Pseudorhizobium banfieldiae: one gene and its partners. The protein of the gene in region 2 interacts with the protein of the main gene of each other region in a pairwise test. Links are inferred from orthologs where the notes say so. Each region holds a gene or a part of one and is shown on either strand. Other genes may lie near its edges. The genes, in order: dnaE, dnaQ and dnaN.

What was found.
Region 1: the proteins of dnaQ (region 2) and dnaE interact in binary tests that used the Escherichia coli proteins (3 or more experiments, as listed by UniProt). The link is inferred for Pseudorhizobium banfieldiae from one-to-one orthologs.
Region 3: the proteins of dnaQ (region 2) and dnaN interact in binary tests that used the Escherichia coli proteins (3 or more experiments, as listed by UniProt). The link is inferred for Pseudorhizobium banfieldiae from one-to-one orthologs.

Annotation. Positions count from the first base shown.
Region 1 is NZ_FO082820.1:1,280,961-1,287,051, forward strand. Bases 1,838-5,849 are described here. They hold dnaE (DNA polymerase III subunit alpha), read left to right. Parts: upstream 1,838-2,160; coding sequence 2,161-5,649; downstream 5,650-5,849. Other genes in these bases: NT26_RS06185 (ABC transporter ATP-binding protein), read left to right, coding at 1,838-1,845; NT26_RS06195 (L,D-transpeptidase family protein), read right to left, coding at 5,656-5,849. Also shown: NT26_RS06180 (lipoprotein-releasing ABC transporter permease subunit), read left to right, coding at 1-1,148; more of NT26_RS06185, read left to right, coding at 1,162-1,837; more of NT26_RS06195, read right to left, coding at 5,850-6,091. UniProt on the Escherichia coli protein: DNA polymerase III is a complex, multichain enzyme responsible for most of the replicative synthesis in bacteria. This DNA polymerase also exhibits 3' to 5' exonuclease activity. The alpha chain is the DNA polymerase catalytic subunit.
Region 2 is NZ_FO082820.1:3,776,963-3,782,040, forward strand. Bases 1,364-4,362 are described here. They hold dnaQ (DNA polymerase III subunit epsilon), read left to right. Parts: upstream 1,364-2,498; coding sequence 2,499-3,227; downstream 3,228-4,362. Other genes in these bases: NT26_RS18265 (shikimate dehydrogenase), read left to right, coding at 1,364-1,901; coaE (dephospho-CoA kinase), read left to right, coding at 1,898-2,506; secB (protein-export chaperone SecB), read right to left, coding at 3,249-3,728; NT26_RS18285 (FxsA family protein), read right to left, coding at 3,817-4,326. Also shown: NT26_RS18255 (pyruvate, water dikinase regulatory protein), read left to right, coding at 1-423; NT26_RS18260 (Maf-like protein), read left to right, coding at 455-1,051; more of NT26_RS18265, read left to right, coding at 1,044-1,363; NT26_RS18290 (Tim44/TimA family putative adaptor protein), read left to right, coding at 4,437-5,078. UniProt on the Escherichia coli protein: DNA polymerase III is a complex, multichain enzyme responsible for most of the replicative synthesis in bacteria. The epsilon subunit contain the editing function and is a proofreading 3'-5' exonuclease.
Region 3 is NZ_FO082820.1:4,216,693-4,221,732, reverse strand. The notes cover bases 1,123-4,083. They hold dnaN (DNA polymerase III subunit beta), read left to right. Parts: upstream 1,123-2,024; coding sequence 2,025-3,143; downstream 3,144-4,083. Other genes in these bases: NT26_RS20320 (histidine phosphatase family protein), read left to right, coding at 3,867-4,083; pmtA (phospholipid N-methyltransferase PmtA), read left to right, coding at 3,267-3,860; rsmI (16S rRNA (cytidine(1402)-2'-O)-methyltransferase), read right to left, coding at 1,123-1,748. Outside these bases: gshB (glutathione synthase), read right to left, coding at 1-389; NT26_RS20340 (YraN family protein), read right to left, coding at 506-868; more of rsmI, read right to left, coding at 852-1,122; more of NT26_RS20320, read left to right, coding at 4,084-4,466; pyrF (orotidine-5'-phosphate decarboxylase), read left to right, coding at 4,453-5,040. UniProt on the Escherichia coli protein: Confers DNA tethering and processivity to DNA polymerases and other proteins. Acts as a clamp, forming a ring around DNA (a reaction catalyzed by the clamp-loading complex) which diffuses in an ATP-independent manner freely and bidirectionally along dsDNA.

The DNA of each region.
Region 1 (6,091 bases), 2.5 Mb from region 2 along the record:
TCATGCTGGGCGTAGCCACGCTGATCATCGTCATGGCGGTGATGAACGGTTTCCGTACCGAACTGATCTCGCGCATCCTCGGAATCAACGGTCACATGATCGTGCAGCCGGTGGACGGGCCCTTTACCGACTATGCCGACCTTACGGCGAAGTTCCAGGGCGTGCCGGGTGTGCGGATTGCGCTACCGCTGGTGGAGGGCCAGACACTCGCCTCCGGTCGCGCCGGTGCCGGCTCCGGCGCATTGGTGCGCGGCGTTCGGCCGGAAGACCTCGAGAAGCTGAGCGAGGTCGCGACCAACATCCGGCAGGGCGACATTATCGGATTTGCTTCGGGGCAGGGCGTTCTGGTCGGCTCCCGGCTTGCTGCATCGCTAGGGATCACTGCAGGCGATGACATCACCCTCATCTCACCCGAAGGCGACGTGACGCCGATGGGGGTCAATCCAAGGGTCAAATCCTACCCGGTATCAGGCGTCTTCGAAATCGGCATGTCTGAATACGACGCGACGATGATCTTCATGCCGCTGGAGGAGGCGCAGCTTTATTTCAACGCCGATGGATTGGTGCAGTCGATCGAGCTCTTCGTCAACGATCCCGAAGGTGTCGACGGGTTGCGTCCGCTGGTGGAAGCCGCCGCCGGTCGCCAGATCCACATCACCGACTGGCGTCAGCGGAACCAGACGTTCTTTTCGGCGCTGCAGGTCGAGCGGAACGTCATGTTCATGATCCTCACGCTGATCGTGCTGGTGGCAGCGCTCAACATCATCTCCGGGCTCATCATGCTGGTGAAGGACAAGGGAAGCGACATCGCCATCCTGCGCACCATGGGCGCAAGTTCCGGCGCGGTGATGCGGATCTTCTTCATGACAGGGGCGGCGATCGGAACCGTCGGAACGCTCGCCGGCGTCGTTCTCGGCGTCATCGTCTGCCTCAACATTGAATCGATCCGGCAGTTCTTCTCCTGGCTGTCGGGCACGGTGCTCTTCGATCCCGAGCTCTACTTCCTCAGCCAGCTTCCGGCTGAGATGAGCTTCAGCGAGACTTTGTCGGTGGTGCTGATGGCACTGACGCTCTCTTTCATTGCCACCATATTCCCCGCCTGGCGGGCCTCGCGGCTCGATCCGGTGCAGGCCCTCCGATACGAATAGGACTTTATCCGTCATGGCAGGCAAGACAGTCCTGAAGCTCTCCGGTGTCGAAAGACATTACGGCCAGGGCGAGACCACGCTCTCCATCCTGAAGGGTGCGGACTTTGAGCTGCACAGTGGCGAGATCGTCGCTCTCGTGGCGCCGTCAGGAACGGGAAAATCCACGCTTCTGCATCTGGCGGGACTGCTGGAGCATCCGGATGCCGGTGAGGTTTTCGTCGGCGGGCATGCCTGCAATGGATTGCCGGATGATGATCGCACCGCCATCCGCCGCAGCGAGATCGGCTTCGTGTACCAGTTCCACCACCTGCTCCCAGAGTTCACGGCGCTCGAGAACATCATGATGCCGCAGCTGATTGCGGGGCTTCCCGAGCGGGAGGCCAAGGAGCGGGCAAGCCAGCTTCTCGACTACATGCGCATCGGACATCGTGGCGAACACCGCCCGGCCGAATTGTCCGGCGGCGAACAGCAGCGCGTGGCGATCGCCCGTGCCGTCGCCAATGCCCCTCGCGTCCTGCTGGCCGACGAACCGACCGGCAACCTCGATCCCGAAACGGCCTCATACGTCTTCGATGCGCTGGAAGCGCTTGTGAAGCAGTCGGGGCTTGCGGCCCTGATCGCAACCCACAACCATGATCTCGCCGCCCGGATGGATCGTCGGGTAACGATCGACGGCGGCAAGGTCGTCGGCTTCTAACTCCTCTCTTAACCCTCTGTTTACCGAGGCTGCCGGCGACGGTGGCCATTCTGTTCTTGTTTCGTTTTTCTCTTGACGAGGAGTACAAAAACAGAACAAAATAACAACATAGAGGAACAAGGGAGACGACCATGACTGATCTTATTCGGGACATTGCCGCATTCGCTTCCATAGCAACCTTCGTCGCGAGCATTTCCATGCTCATGCTGGCCATGTAAGCGAGCCGCAGGAATATCCGTTGACGACGTAAGTCCGAGCTGGACTTGGAACGCTCCGCGCCGGAAAATCACCTGATTCATGAGGTGAGAGACAGCGATGGCCGAGCAGATGGAAACCACTGGTGCAACGAACGGGGAGCCTTCGCCTCGGTTCGTTCATCTGCGGGTTCATTCCGCCTATTCGCTGCTCGAAGGCGCATTGCCGCTCAAGAAGATCCTTGCGAAGGCTGTGGCCGATGGTCAGCCGGCGATAGCCGTCACGGACACCAATAATCTCTTCGTCGCGCTGGAATTCGCGCAGAAGGCCATCGGTGAGGGCCTTCAGCCAATCATCGGGTGCCAGGTCTCCATCGACATGGAGGATCAGGCCGAGGATCGTCGTGGCAACCAGATGACGAAGCTGCCGGCGATCGTGCTTCTGGCGTCTACGGCTGACGGCTACGAGCGGCTGGTGGACCTCGTCAGTCGCGCCTATCTCGGGGGCGAAGGCCATGCCAGCACGCATATCCGCCGCTCCTGGCTCGACGACACGGGGACCGAGGGACTGATTGCCTTGACCGGGGCGTCCGGCGGTCCGATCGACGTCACGCTGCGCGAAGGCAATTCCAGTCAGGCGAGATCGCGGCTCCTCAGCCTCAGGGAGGCGTTCGGTGACCGGCTCTATGTGGAACTGCAGCGCCACGGCGCCTATGACCGTCGCCACGAGCACAAGATCGTCAGCCTTGCCTACGAGTTCGATCTGCCGTTGGTCGCCACCAACGAAGCCTTTTTCCCGTCGCGCGACGATTATGACGCCCACGACGCTCTGATGGCGGTGGCCCACAATGCGATCGTGTCCGACGACAGCCGCTTCCGGCTGACCCCGGACCACTATCTGAAGAGCCGTGCCGAGATGGCGGCACTCTTCGCCGATCTGCCGGAAGCGCTGGACAACACGGTGGAGATCGCCCGGCGCTGTTCATTCATCCTCGATACCCGCAAGCCGATCCTGCCACGCTTCACGGGTGCGACGGCTGATCCGGAGGAAGCCGAACGGGCCGAGGCAGAGGAACTGCGACGGCAATCGGTGGAGGGCCTCGAACGGCGAATGGCGGCGCTCGGCCTCAGCCCCGGCTATACGGAGCAGGACTACCGTAAGCGCCTGGACTTCGAACTGAGCGTCATCGAGAGGATGAAGTTCCCAGGCTACTTCCTGATCGTCTCAGACTTCATCAAATGGGCGAAGCAGAACAACATTCCCGTTGGTCCGGGCCGTGGATCAGGCGCCGGTTCGCTTGTCGCCTATGCGCTGACGATCACGGACGTCGATCCGCTGCGCTTCTCGCTGCTGTTCGAGCGCTTCCTCAACCCGGAACGCGTCTCGATGCCCGACTTCGACATCGACTTCTGCCAGGACCGGCGCGAAGAGGTGATCCGCTACGTCCAGCAGAAATACGGCCGTGAGCAGGTGGCCCAGATCATTACATTCGGATCGCTGCAGGCCCGCGCGGCGCTGCGCGACGTCGGTCGGGTGCTCGAAATGCCCTACGGCCAGGTGGACAGGATCTGCAAGCTGGTGCCGAACAATCCAGCCAATCCGACGCCGCTCTCCAAGGCGATCGAGGAGGAGCCCAAGCTGCAGGAAGAGGCAGAGAAGGAGCCCGTGGTTGCACGCCTTCTCGACATCGCCCAGAAAATCGAGGGACTTTATCGGCACGCCTCGACGCACGCCGCCGGCATCGTGATCGGGGATCGGCCGCTCTCCAAGCTCGTGCCGATGTACCGCGATCCGCGCTCCGACATGCCGGTCACCCAGTTCAACATGAAATGGGTCGAACAGGCAGGCCTGGTGAAGTTCGACTTCCTCGGGCTGAAGACGTTGACCGTGTTGAAAACTGCGGTCGACTACGTCTCCAAGCGCGGCATCCACGTGGACCTCGCCTCGATACCACTGGATGACGAGAAGACCTACGAAATGCTCTCCCGTGGCGAGACGATCGGCGTGTTCCAGGTGGAAAGTGCCGGCATGCGCAAGGCGCTGATCGGAATGCGGCCGGACTGCATCGAGGACATCATCGCGCTCGTTGCACTCTATCGCCCCGGCCCGATGGAGAACATTCCGGTCTACAATGCCCGCAAGCACGGCGAAGAGGAGATCGAGTCGATCCATCCGAAGATCGACTATCTCCTGAAGGAAACCCAGGGCGTTATCGTCTACCAGGAACAGGTGATGCAGATCGCCCAGGTCCTGTCGGGTTACTCGCTCGGCGAAGCCGATCTTCTGCGCCGCGCCATGGGCAAGAAGATCAAGGAGGAGATGGACAAGCAGCGTGCACGTTTCGTCGATGGTGCCATGAAGAATGGCGTGTCGAAGCCGCAGGCTGACTTGATCTTCGACCTGCTCGCGAAGTTCGCCAACTACGGCTTCAATAAGTCGCACGCCGCCGCCTACGCCATCGTCTCCTACCAGACGGCCTTCATGAAGGCCCACTATCCCGCCGAGTTCCTGGCCGCGTCGATGACCTTCGATATGGCGAACACCGAGAAGCTGAACGACTTCCGGCAGGATGCGGCCCGCCTCGGCATTACGGTCGTGCCGCCATCGGTGCAGACCTCGTTCCGCCGTTTCGAGACCGACGACAACAGAATCTTCTACGCCCTGGCGGCCATCAAGGGTGTCGGCGAGGCCGCAGTCGATCACATCGTCGAGGTTAGGGGCGACAGGCCTTTCGCCTCGATCGAGGATTTCTGCCTACGGATCGACCCGAAGCAGATCAACCGTCGCGTGCTGGAAAGCCTTATTTGCGCCGGTGCCTTCGATTGCTTCGGGCGGGATCGGGCGGAGATGATTGCTGGCCTCGACCGCATCATCGGCTATGCGCAGCGTGCGCAGGAAAACAAGACGAGCGGCCAGTCTGACATGTTCGGATCATCCTCCGCAGCAGGTCCTGAAACGTTGATTTTCCCGCCTTTCTCGCCCTGGGTTCCTTCGGAGAAGCTGATGCGGGAGTACCAGGTTCTTGGCTTCTACCTGTCCGCCCACCCGCTTGATTCCTATGGCGATGTGCTGGCGAAGATGCGCGTCCAGAACTTTGCGGAATTCTCCGCTGCCGTGAAGAAGGGCGCGACTGCCGGGCGACTTGCAGGAACGGTGACCGGACGCCAAGAGCGCAAAACCCGCACCGGCAACAAGATGGGGATCGTCACCTTCTCCGATGCCTCAGGTCAGTTCGAGGCAGTGCTCTTCTCCGAAGCGCTGGCGCAGTATCGTGACCTTCTCGAGCCTGGCAAATCCCTGGTGATCACCGTACAGGCCGATGAGCGTCCCGAGGGTATCGGCCTTCGCATCCAGACGGCCGCGTCCCTGGAGGAGCAGTCGGTACGAATGCAGAAGGCGCTGCGGGTCTATGTACGGGATTCGGGTCCCCTGAAGACGGTGACGCGTCACCTTAATGCAAGGGGGGACGGGCTGGTCTCCTTCATCGTCATCAAGGATGATGGCCAGCGCGAGATCGAGGTGGAGCTCGCGGAGAAATTCCGGATTTCGCCGGAGATTGCCGCCGCCCTCAGGGCGGCGCCGGGGGTCCTAGAGGTCGAACTCGTATAGCGACGCTCAGTAGAGGCCGATGCCGTTGCGATAGACGCGCCGCGGCTTCTGTCGCACCTTCTTCGGCTTTTCAACGGCTGGCCGTGCTTCAGCCACCTTCGCCTCGGAGCGCGTCAGCGTGATGAAGTCGGTGCCCTTGCCGGTCTCCGGACCCAGACCTTCGTCCGTTATGGTCAGGGAGCTTCCATCAGCAAGCAGCGTGGCGATGCGCTCTCGTAAGTCGTCCGGGATGTCGAGGCGATCGAGCGCGTCGGATGCCGAAGAGGCCGAGGCGTGGAGACTGATATTCATGCGCTGCCGCTCTTTCGTGGTGAGGAGGTTCGGCAGGGTAAGCACATGCCAGTCGGCCCGCTCGCTGCCGCGATCGACATTGCTCGCCGTGAAGAAGTGCGTGCCGAGGGGGATCTCCGGATTCTTCAGGCCGATGGGCGCCTCGAACAGC
Region 2 (5,078 bases):
GATCACGATGATGGCCAGTTGCCGGAGGATTATGATCAGGCAGACGTGGTGCTGATCGGCATAAGCCGGACCTCCAAGACGCCCACAAGTATCTATCTCGCTAATCGCGGCATCAAGACAGCGAACCTGCCTGTCGTCCTCGGCATGGAGCTTCCGGACAGCTTGCTTAAGGCAACGCGACCACTGATCGTCGGCCTCATCGCGACGTCCGACCGCATTGCTCAGGTGCGTGAGAACCGCGAGCTCGGTGTGACGCAGGGCTTTGATCGTAGGGACTACACGGATCGGGCCAATATCCAGGAGGAGCTGAAATATGCCCGTAGCCTTTGCGCCCGCCACGGATGGCCGTTGATCGACGTCACCCGGCGATCGATAGAAGAGACAGCGGCGGCTATCGTTGCGTTGCGACCCCGCCTCAGGTAAGCGAAACGAACGATACCCGGACCCCTCTTCCATGACGTCTCTCATTCTCGCCTCGGCCAGCCCCTTTCGCCGCATGCTGCTGCAAAATGCCGGGCTTGCATTCGATGCTCACGCGGCAACCATTGATGAGCGAGCCATTCAAGAGCGTCTGCAGGAGATACATCCTACCCCGGAACATGTCGCTGTGGAGCTTGCAAAGGCGAAGGCGCTCGATGTTAGCCGCCATTTCCCGGGGATGCTGGTCCTGGGCAGCGACCAGACCATGTCGCTGGGAGAGCGCGTTTTCCATAAACCCGCCGACCTTGACGAAGCCCGCAGCCACATCGCCACCCTTGCGGGAAAGACCCATAGGCTGAACAGCGGTATTGCGTTGGTTCAGGACGGAGTGGTGCTCTGGGAGCACGTCTCTAGCGCAGACATGACGGTCCGCCCCCTGAGCGAAGCATTCATCGAACGTTACGTCGAGCGGTGCGGCGAGAAGCTCCTGTCGAGTGTCGGGGCATACCAACTCGAGGGGGAGGGTATTCATCTCTTCTCCGCAATCGAGGGTGACTACTTCACCATCCTGGGGCTTCCGATGCTGCCCCTCCTCGCCAAGCTGCGAGAACTCGGAGCCATCAATGGCTGATTCACGTGAAACAGGAATCATGGCTTTCGTCGCCGGCTGGCCCGTCAAGCATTCCCGCTCGCCGCTTATCCATCGGCACTGGCTGAAGACCTTCGGCATTGAGGGCGACTATCGGCTGGAGCCTGTGAAACCAGCAGACTTTCCGGCTTTCGTTGCGGATCTGAAATCTGGCGCTTCGATCTATGCTGGCGGAAACGTCACGATCCCTCACAAGGAGGCAGCCAGCGCGCTGGCGGATCGCTGCGATACCGTCGCCGAGGAACTGGGAGCCGCGAATACGCTCTGGAGGGAGGACGGGCGGCTCTGTGCCACCAATACCGATGTCCACGGTTTTGCTGCGAATCTCGACGAGCGCCATCCAGGATGGGACAAGGTCTCAAGGGCGGTCGTTCTTGGTGCAGGCGGCGCCAGCCGAGCTGTCATTCGAGCATTTCGTGATCGCGGCATCTCCGAAATCAACGTCGTCAACCGCACGCTCTCGCGGGCTGCCGAACTCGCGGATCGGTTTGGACCGACCATCCATGCCCATTCTATGGCGGCGCTTCCGGAAGTTATTCAAGGCGCGGGTCTCTTCGTCAACACGACGTCCCTCGGCATGGACGGGCAAGACGTCCCCGAGATCGACTTTTCGACCATGTCAATTGGGGCGCTCGTCACCGACATCGTCTACGTTCCGCTACAGACACCGATCCTGAAGCAGGCTGAAGCCCAGGGCCTAGCAACGGTGGACGGACTGGGAATGCTGCTTCATCAGGCTGTGCCTGGCTTTGAACGGTGGTTCGGGATCAGGCCTCAGGTCGACGAGACCTTGCGTTCACTGGTTATCGCCGACATGGAAAGGCAGCCATGATCGTCGTCGGCTTGACGGGCTCCATCGGAATGGGAAAGTCGACCACGGCGAGGATGTTTGCGGAAGCGGGAGTCCCGGTCAACGACGCCGACGCTGTAGTTCATGATCTCTACCGGTCCGAGGCCCTCGCGCCGATCGGCGACGCCTTTCCGGGGAGTATCAGAAACGGTATGGTCGACAGGCAGGAGCTTGCTCGGCAACTCGCGGAGAATCCGGCTAAGTTCCGTCGTCTGGAGGCGATCGTCCATCCTCTTGTTCGCAGGCGGGAAGGCGAGTTCGTGGAAGCCAATCGAGTAGCGGGCGCCGAGATGGTGGTGCTCGACATCCCCTTGCTCTTCGAGGTCGGGGGTGAGGATCGAGTGGATGTCGTCGTGGTCGTGACCTGTGATCCACAGATACAAAGGGCGCGGGTTCTTGCGCGGCCCGGCATGACCGAGGAGAAATTGAACATGATTCTGTCCCGGCAGATCCCGGATCAGGAAAAGCGCCGTCGAGCGGATTTCCTCATTGATACCGGAAGGGGATTGGAAGCAGCCCGGCAGCGCGTCGACGAAGTCATCGCAGCCCTGCGATCCGGAAAGAGAAGCGAGACAGCCAGTGCGTGAAATCATCTTCGATACGGAAACGACCGGTCTGGAAACCAAGCTCGACCGTATCATCGAGATCGGCGGGATCGAACTCATCAACAATTTCCCGACCGGACGGTCGTTGCATCTCTACATCAACCCCGGTGATCGCAAGGTTCACCCGGACGCGCTGGCGGTCCATGGGATCACCGATGAATTCCTGAAGGACAAGCCGAGTTTCGCCGAGGTGGCGGAACAGATCCTCGAATTCTTCGAAGGCGCGAAGTGGATTGCCCACAACGCGAACTTCGACATGGGCTTCATCAACGCCGAGTTTGAACGTTTGAAGCTTCCGCCGGTGTCCATGGAGCATGTTGTCGACACGCTTGCACTCGCACGCCGCAAGCATCCGATGGGGCCCAACTCGCTGGATGCGCTATGCCGTCGATACGGAATCGACAACGCTCACCGCACCAAGCACGGCGCGCTACTCGACTCCGAACTGCTCGCGGAAGTCTATATCGAGATGACGGGGGGCCGGCAGGCGGCGCTCGGCCTCGTCGGCATCGAAACCTCGGCGACGATCATCGAGATCGAGGAGCATGTGGTCGGGATCTCTGGTCGTCCCCGGCCGCTGCCGTCGCGCGTGAGTGCGGCCGAGCTTGCGGCGCACCGTGCCCTGGTTGGTTCGCTTGGCGCAAAGGCAGTCTGGGCGCGCTATGAAGCAGAAAGCCCGGACATGGCGATCCGGGCTTCCTGAATTACGGCTTTTGCAACGCTATCAGCTATTGAGCGGCTGGACCTGCGACTTCGCGCGTTCTGCGGCCATCCGCTGGGCGAACATCTGGGCGAAATCGATTGGATCGATCATCAGCGGTGGAAAGCCGCCATTGCGGGTCACGTCGGCGACAATCTGGCGCGCGAAGGGGAAAAGCAGGCGCGGGCACTCGATGAAGAGAACCGGCAGCATGTGTTCCTGCGGGAAGCCGGCAACGCGGAAGACACCGCCGTAGACCAGTTCGGCCGCGAACACCACCTTGTCGCCGTCCTTGGCTTCGACATTCAGTGAAAGCACTACGTCAAAATCCGTCTCGGAAAGCGGGTTGGCGTTGACGTTGACATTGATGTTGATGGCGGGAGCGTTGTCGCGCGACTGAAGCGAGCGCGGTGCACCGGGGTTTTCGAAGGAAAGGTCTTTGGTGTACTGGGCCAGAATGTTGAGCGACGGGCTCTGAGTACCCTGTTCGTTTTCGGTTGCCATGGGTTTCCCTCGGATATTTGAACGGTTGCTGGCGTCTAGCACTTAGACCGGTGGCTTACAACCCTGGCCCCGGGAGCCGTGCCAGAGGCTAATCCTCGCCCAGCCGGCGATCGGACCAAGGCGATCCAGGGTTCGGTTCGCGGTGGAAATCTTCTTCGTCAAGGTCGACCACCCGTTCACCCTGCGGGGGATCCCTTCGACGGGTATAGGTACGCCGCTGGGTGTAGGATTCCGAGTCAACCACCACAAAACGGCGGCCGATAAATGACCAGAGCAAGCGCCGGACCGCCGGAATGAAGAGGGCGATCCCGATGATGTCGGTTATGAAGCCGGGGATAAGCAGCAGGACCGCAGCAACGACGATCATCGCGCCTTGCACGATCGCATTCCCGGGAACCCGTCCGTCGCGGCCTTCCTCCGTAAGTCTCCTAAGCATCTGCAGACCCTGAAGACGCAGGAGAATCAGCCCCGCGAGGCAGGATAGCAGGACGAGGCCGAGCGTGCCCCAGACACCAACCATTTGGCCTACGACGACGAAGCCCGCAATTTCCGCGAGCGGCAACAGGAGGATGAGAATGCTGATGAAGGGTGTTGGCATCTACGCTCGATCTGCGCGGCGTCCGCTCGCGCCTTCGCTATTTGAATGATCCGGCCTTGCGGACTATATGAGAACTTGCAACAAGAATTTAAACGGCATTGCGGGACAAGATGGGCTCCAACGACTTCATAACTCTGTTTTTCCTCGTCGCTGCAGTCCTCATATTTCTGCAATTGCGGAGTGTGTTGGGCCGGCGGACGGGGAACGAGAAGCCGCCCTTTGATCCTTTCAGTGCGCGTGAGGCCGGCAAGGCACCCGCGAGCGATGACGGCAAGGTCGTGACACTGCCGCGCCGGGAGGTCTCCGACGAGGACCGTTTCGCAGAGATCGATGCGGTCGCCAAACCCGGTACCTCGGCCAATGACGGTCTGCGTCAACTGTTGAAAGCTGACCCATCCTTCCAGCCACGCGAGTTTCTCAACGGCGCCCGTATGGCCTACGAAATGATCGTCATGGCCTTCGCTGACGGGGATCGAAAGAGCCTCAAGAACCTCCTCTCCAAGGAGGTTTACGAAGGCTTCGACGCCGCCATCTCCGACCGTGAGTCGCGCGGCGAAGTGGTCAAGTCGACCTTTGTCGGCATCGACAAGGCCGACATCACCCAGGCGAGCGTGCGGGGGAATGAGGAGCAGGTGACGGTTCGCATCGTCAGCCAGTTGATCTCCGCAACCTATGACAAGAGCGGTGCAGTCATTGATGGTGACCAGGAAGCTGTCGCGGAAGTCATAGACATCTGGACCTTTGCTCGCGAC
Region 3 (5,040 bases), 440 kb from region 2 along the record:
ACGAAGATCTTCTCCGGCGAATTGCGGACCCATGCGGGGTCGTTGACCACCAGTGTCTTCGGATGGATGCGCTCGAGCAGATGCGTCGAGGTGATGTAGCCCATATGGAAGGGCGGGTCCTGGCGCAGGTGGATCACGTCCATGGTAGAAAGGTCGACGCGCTCGCGCTCTCCGAGGCTGTAGTGGTCGCCCTTGACATCGCGGACCTGCATCGGCTCCACGGCGGCAAAGATCTTGCCGTCGCGCATGGTCAGACGGTCCGGGGTGTAGTGGAAGAGCTCGTAGCCGCGCGCCTGCGCCTCCAGCGCCATGGCAAAGGTGGAATCTCCAGCAATGTTGATGCTGGAGACATGGTCCATCTGGAATGCGACCCTGCGGATGTTCGCCATCGTCCCTGCCCCTTCAAAAATGCCCGCCTGATGTAGGACGGCGGCTCGTCAAAGGCAACGGCTGGTATAGCCCTGACGACGGCTACCGCACCGACGGCGACAAAGCACGAACTCCCTCAGAATGCATCTGGGAAGTGCTTTGGAAGACGGCCGGGAAGCACGGCAACGACATCGTAGCGTTGCGACAGGCGCGCGGCATCCGAACGGCGTGAAAGCCATATGTCGCTTGCTGCGCGAATGCGTCGTTGGGCCGTAGCGCTCACGGCATCCACAGCCTCCCGCTCTCCGACCCTCGCCTTGACCTCGACGAAGACTGCCAGATCACCCTTTCGCGCTACCAAGTCGATCTCCCCGGCCTTGGTACGGAAGCGGATGGCGAGGATCCGATAACCTTTCGCCAGCAGAAAGAGTGCGGCGGCATATTCGGCGAAATGGCCGCGCCGTTCCGCCCGGCGCCTCTCCCTAGCTTGCTTTGCCACCGTCTCCGTCCTTCAGCGCCAGCAGCCGCTGGTAGAGGTCCTTCTTCGACAGCCCTGTGAGGCGCGCGCCCTCGGCGGCCGCCTTGGATGTCGGCATGGTGGCCGCCAGTTCCTTCAGCAGGACATCGACCTCCATCGCCCCCGGCACATCATCGATTTCAGGAGGAGCTATCAGGAGGACGATTTCGCCCTTCACGGCCCGCTCCGCATAGAAGTCAGCCAGTTCCGCCAGCGTGCCCCGCCGGAATTCCTCAAAGGCCTTCGTCAATTCGCGACACACTGCCGCCTCGCGAGCCGTTCCGAGAACATCGGCTGCGGCGGCAAGGCTCGCCCCGATACGGTGGGGCGATTCGAAAAAGACGAGCGTCGCCGGCACGCGCGACAGTTCTGCCAGCCGATCCCGCCTGCCCTTGTCCTTGACCGGCAGGAAGCCGGCGAACAGGAAGCTGTCCGAGGGCAGGCCTGAACCCACCAGCGCCGCCAAGGGCGCCGAGGCGCCGGGGATAGGGATGACGCGGTGTCCAGCGTCGATTGCCATGCGTCCCAGCCGGTAGCCCGGGTCCGAGACGAGGGGAGTGCCCGCATCCGAAACGAGCGCCACCGACCGTCCTTCCGCGAGCGCGGCAAGCAGCTTCGGCCCTGCTTCGGCGGCATTGTGTTCGTGATAGGCGAAGGGGCGGTTGACGATGCCGTAGCGGTCCAGAAGCACGCGCGTCACACGCGTGTCTTCGCAGGCAAGCACGTCGGCTCCCGCCAGCGTCTCGAGCGCACGCAGGGTGATATCGCCGAGATTACCGATCGGGGTGGCGACGAGATAGAGCCCCGGCTCCAGCGGGCGTGCGGGGACCGCCGTATTGCCGATCCTGTAGCTGCGGCCCATGGTCTTCTGTTCGTCGCTCACGAAGGTATCCGGCTGATCTGCTTGCTCTCGCCTTCTTATGGGCGAGGTGCGGCAGGCGGGCAAGCGGAGCGTCGCGAAGTTTTCCCTGTGAATCATGGCAACAAGTTCCCATTCGCGCCGGTGGCGGCCCTTCCGGCTCTTGCTTTCTAGGGGAATGTTCTGCCATTTTGCGCCTCCACATCTCCCGGCCCTGCGGCCGGCAAACATGCGGACGCCCCGTTCCTGCCGGCGTCCCGGTCAGAAGCGGTAGCGTCCATGCGTATTACTCTTGAGCGGTCCAATCTCCTGAAGTCGCTGAACCATGTCCATCGTGTCGTGGAACGTCGCAACACGATCCCGATCCTGTCGAACGTGCTCCTGCGCGCTTCCGGCGCCGACCTGGAGCTCAAGGCGACGGACCTCGACCTGGAGATCACCGAGGCGGTTGCAGCCATGGTCGAACAGCCGGGTGCCACGACCGTGCCAGCGCATCTCCTCTATGAAATCGTCCGCAAATTGCCGGAGGGATCGGAGGTCCGTCTGGCGACCAATCCGGACGGCGGCTCGATGACGGTGCAGTCGGGACGCTCGAAGTTCTCGCTGCAGTGCCTTCCGGAGGCGGACTTCCCCGATCTTACCGCCGGCAGCTTCAGCCATACTTTCAAGCTGAAGGCGACCGATCTGAAGATGCTGATCGACCGCACCCAGTTCGCCATCTCGACGGAAGAGACACGATACTACCTGAACGGCATCTTCTTCCACACGATCGAGGCCGGCGGCGACCTGAAGCTGCGTGCCGTGGCGACCGACGGACATCGGCTGGCCCGCGCCGATGTCGAGGCACCCTCAGGTTCGGAAGGCATGCCGGGCATCATCATTCCGCGCAAGACCGTCGGCGAGCTTCAGAAGCTGGTCGACAACCCCGACCTGATGGTCACGGTCGAGGTCTCCGACGCGAAGATCCGCCTGACGATCGGCTCCATCATCATGACGTCGAAGCTGATCGACGGCACATTCCCCGATTACCAGCGCGTCATCCCGACGAACAACGACAAGGAGATGCGCGTCGACTGCCAGAGCTTCACCCGCGCCGTCGACCGCGTATCGACAATCTCGTCGGAGCGAGGCCGTGCCGTGAAGCTGTCGCTGGCCGATGGGCAACTGACGCTTACCGTAAACAATCCCGATTCCGGCAGCGCGACGGAAGAGGTCGCAGTAGGCTATGAACACGATCCGCTGGAGATCGGCTTCAACGCCAAGTACCTGCTCGACATCACCGCGCAGCTTTCAGGCGAGGATGCGGTCTTCATGCTCGCGGACGCGGGCTCCCCTACCCTGGTGCGGGACACCGCGGGCGATGACGCGCTCTACGTCCTGATGCCGATGCGGGTCTGACACAGAAAAAGCGGCTGGGAAACTTGCCGCTTTTTTGCTGTCGTTGTCCAGATGCGACATTCCGCCTTGTTTTTGCGTCATTGACCCCACATAAGCCCTTATGGATCAAGGAGGAGAGACCTGATGGAATTGCGACTGAAGGAAAGGCTGGGCCGGAAGTTCGACGAGGAGATCAGGTTCTTCAAGGGCTGGATCGACGGCCCCAAGAGCGTCGGGGCCATATTGCCGACTTCAGCGGTCACCGCGCGTCGCATGGCGAGCGTCATCAATCCGGCTTCAGGCCTGCCGGTTCTTGAACTCGGACCCGGCACCGGCATCATCACCAAGGCGATCATCGACCGCGGCGTGGCGGCGGAGAATATCGTCTCGATCGAGTATTCGACCGATTTCTACCAGCACCTCAAGCGGACGATCCCTGGCGTCAACTTCATCAACGGCGACGCCTTCGACCTGGACACGACACTTGGTGACTGGAAGGACCGCAAGTTCGATGCGGTGATTTCGGCGATCCCGATGCTGAGCTTTCCGATGGAGAAGCGCATCGCGCTGCTGGAGGACCTGCTCGACCGAATGCCGCCCGGCCGCCCTGTTGTCCAGATCACCTATAGCCCGGTATCTCCCATCGACGCCCGCCCTGACCGGTTCCATATCCGCCACCTCGACTTCGTCGTCCGCAACATCCCGCCGGCGCAGCTCTGGGTCTACAGCCGGGGCTAGCTCGCCATGTTCGGCGTCTATGTTACCCATCCCCAAGTGAACATCGACCCGCAGGTTCCCGTTCCGCAATGGGGGCTGTCGGAAACCGGCAGGGCACGGGCGAACGAGGCTGCCCAGAGCGCTTGGGCTGCCACTCTTCAACGCATCGTTTCGAGCGATGAGAGGAAGGCAGTGGAGACGGCCGAACTGCTGGCCCGTGTCTCCGGTGCGGCCGTCGAGGTTGCCGCCGACATGTACGAGAACGACCGCAGCAGTACCGGCTTCCTGCCTCCCGCCGAGTTCGAGAAGGCGGCTGACTGGTTCTTCGCCCACCCAGACGAGAGTTTCCATGGGTGGGAACGCGCAATCGATGCGCAGGCACGGATCGTCAAAGCGATCGATCGGATCCTGGCGGACCATGATCCGGAAATCCCGATTGCCTTTGTCGGGCATGGCGGAGTGGGGACGCTCCTGAAATGCCATCTCCAGGGCGTGTGGATTTCGCGGGACCGCGACCAGCCGGCCGGCGGCGGCAATCTCTTCGCCTTCTCCCTTGCAGACAGAATCGTGACATGCGACTGGACGGCTATGGAACAATGGAAGGGGTTCGAACATGCACGCGCGTAACCGCCTGATCGTTGGCCTCGATATCCCGACCGTCGGTGAAGCGGAAAAGATGGTCGCCACGCTGGGCGACACGGTTCCCTTCTACAAGATCGGATACCAGCTCGCGTTTGCGGGCGGCATCGAGTTCGCCCGCGACCTCGCGAAGGACGGCAAGAACGTCTTTCTCGACATGAAGCTTCTCGACATCGACAACACTGTTGCGAAGGGCGTCGAAAACATCGCCACGATGGGAGTGACGATGCTGACAGTGCATGCCTATCCGAAGGCCATGCGCGCCGCAGTCAAGGCCGCCGAGGGCTCAGGCCTCTGCCTTCTCGCGGTGACCGTGCTGACGTCCATGGACGACGCCGACCTGCTTGAGGTGGGTTACCAGGCGGATGCGCGTACGCTGGTCATGCGTCGCGCCGAACAGGCGCTCGCAGCCGGGATGGGGGGTATCGTCTGCTCGGCGGAGGAATCGGCGGCGGTGCGCAAGATCGTCGGATCGGACATGGCAATCGTCACGCCGGGGATTCGTCCGGCCGGCGGCGATGCCGGCGACCAGAAGCGGGTGATGACCCCGGGCGATGCACTG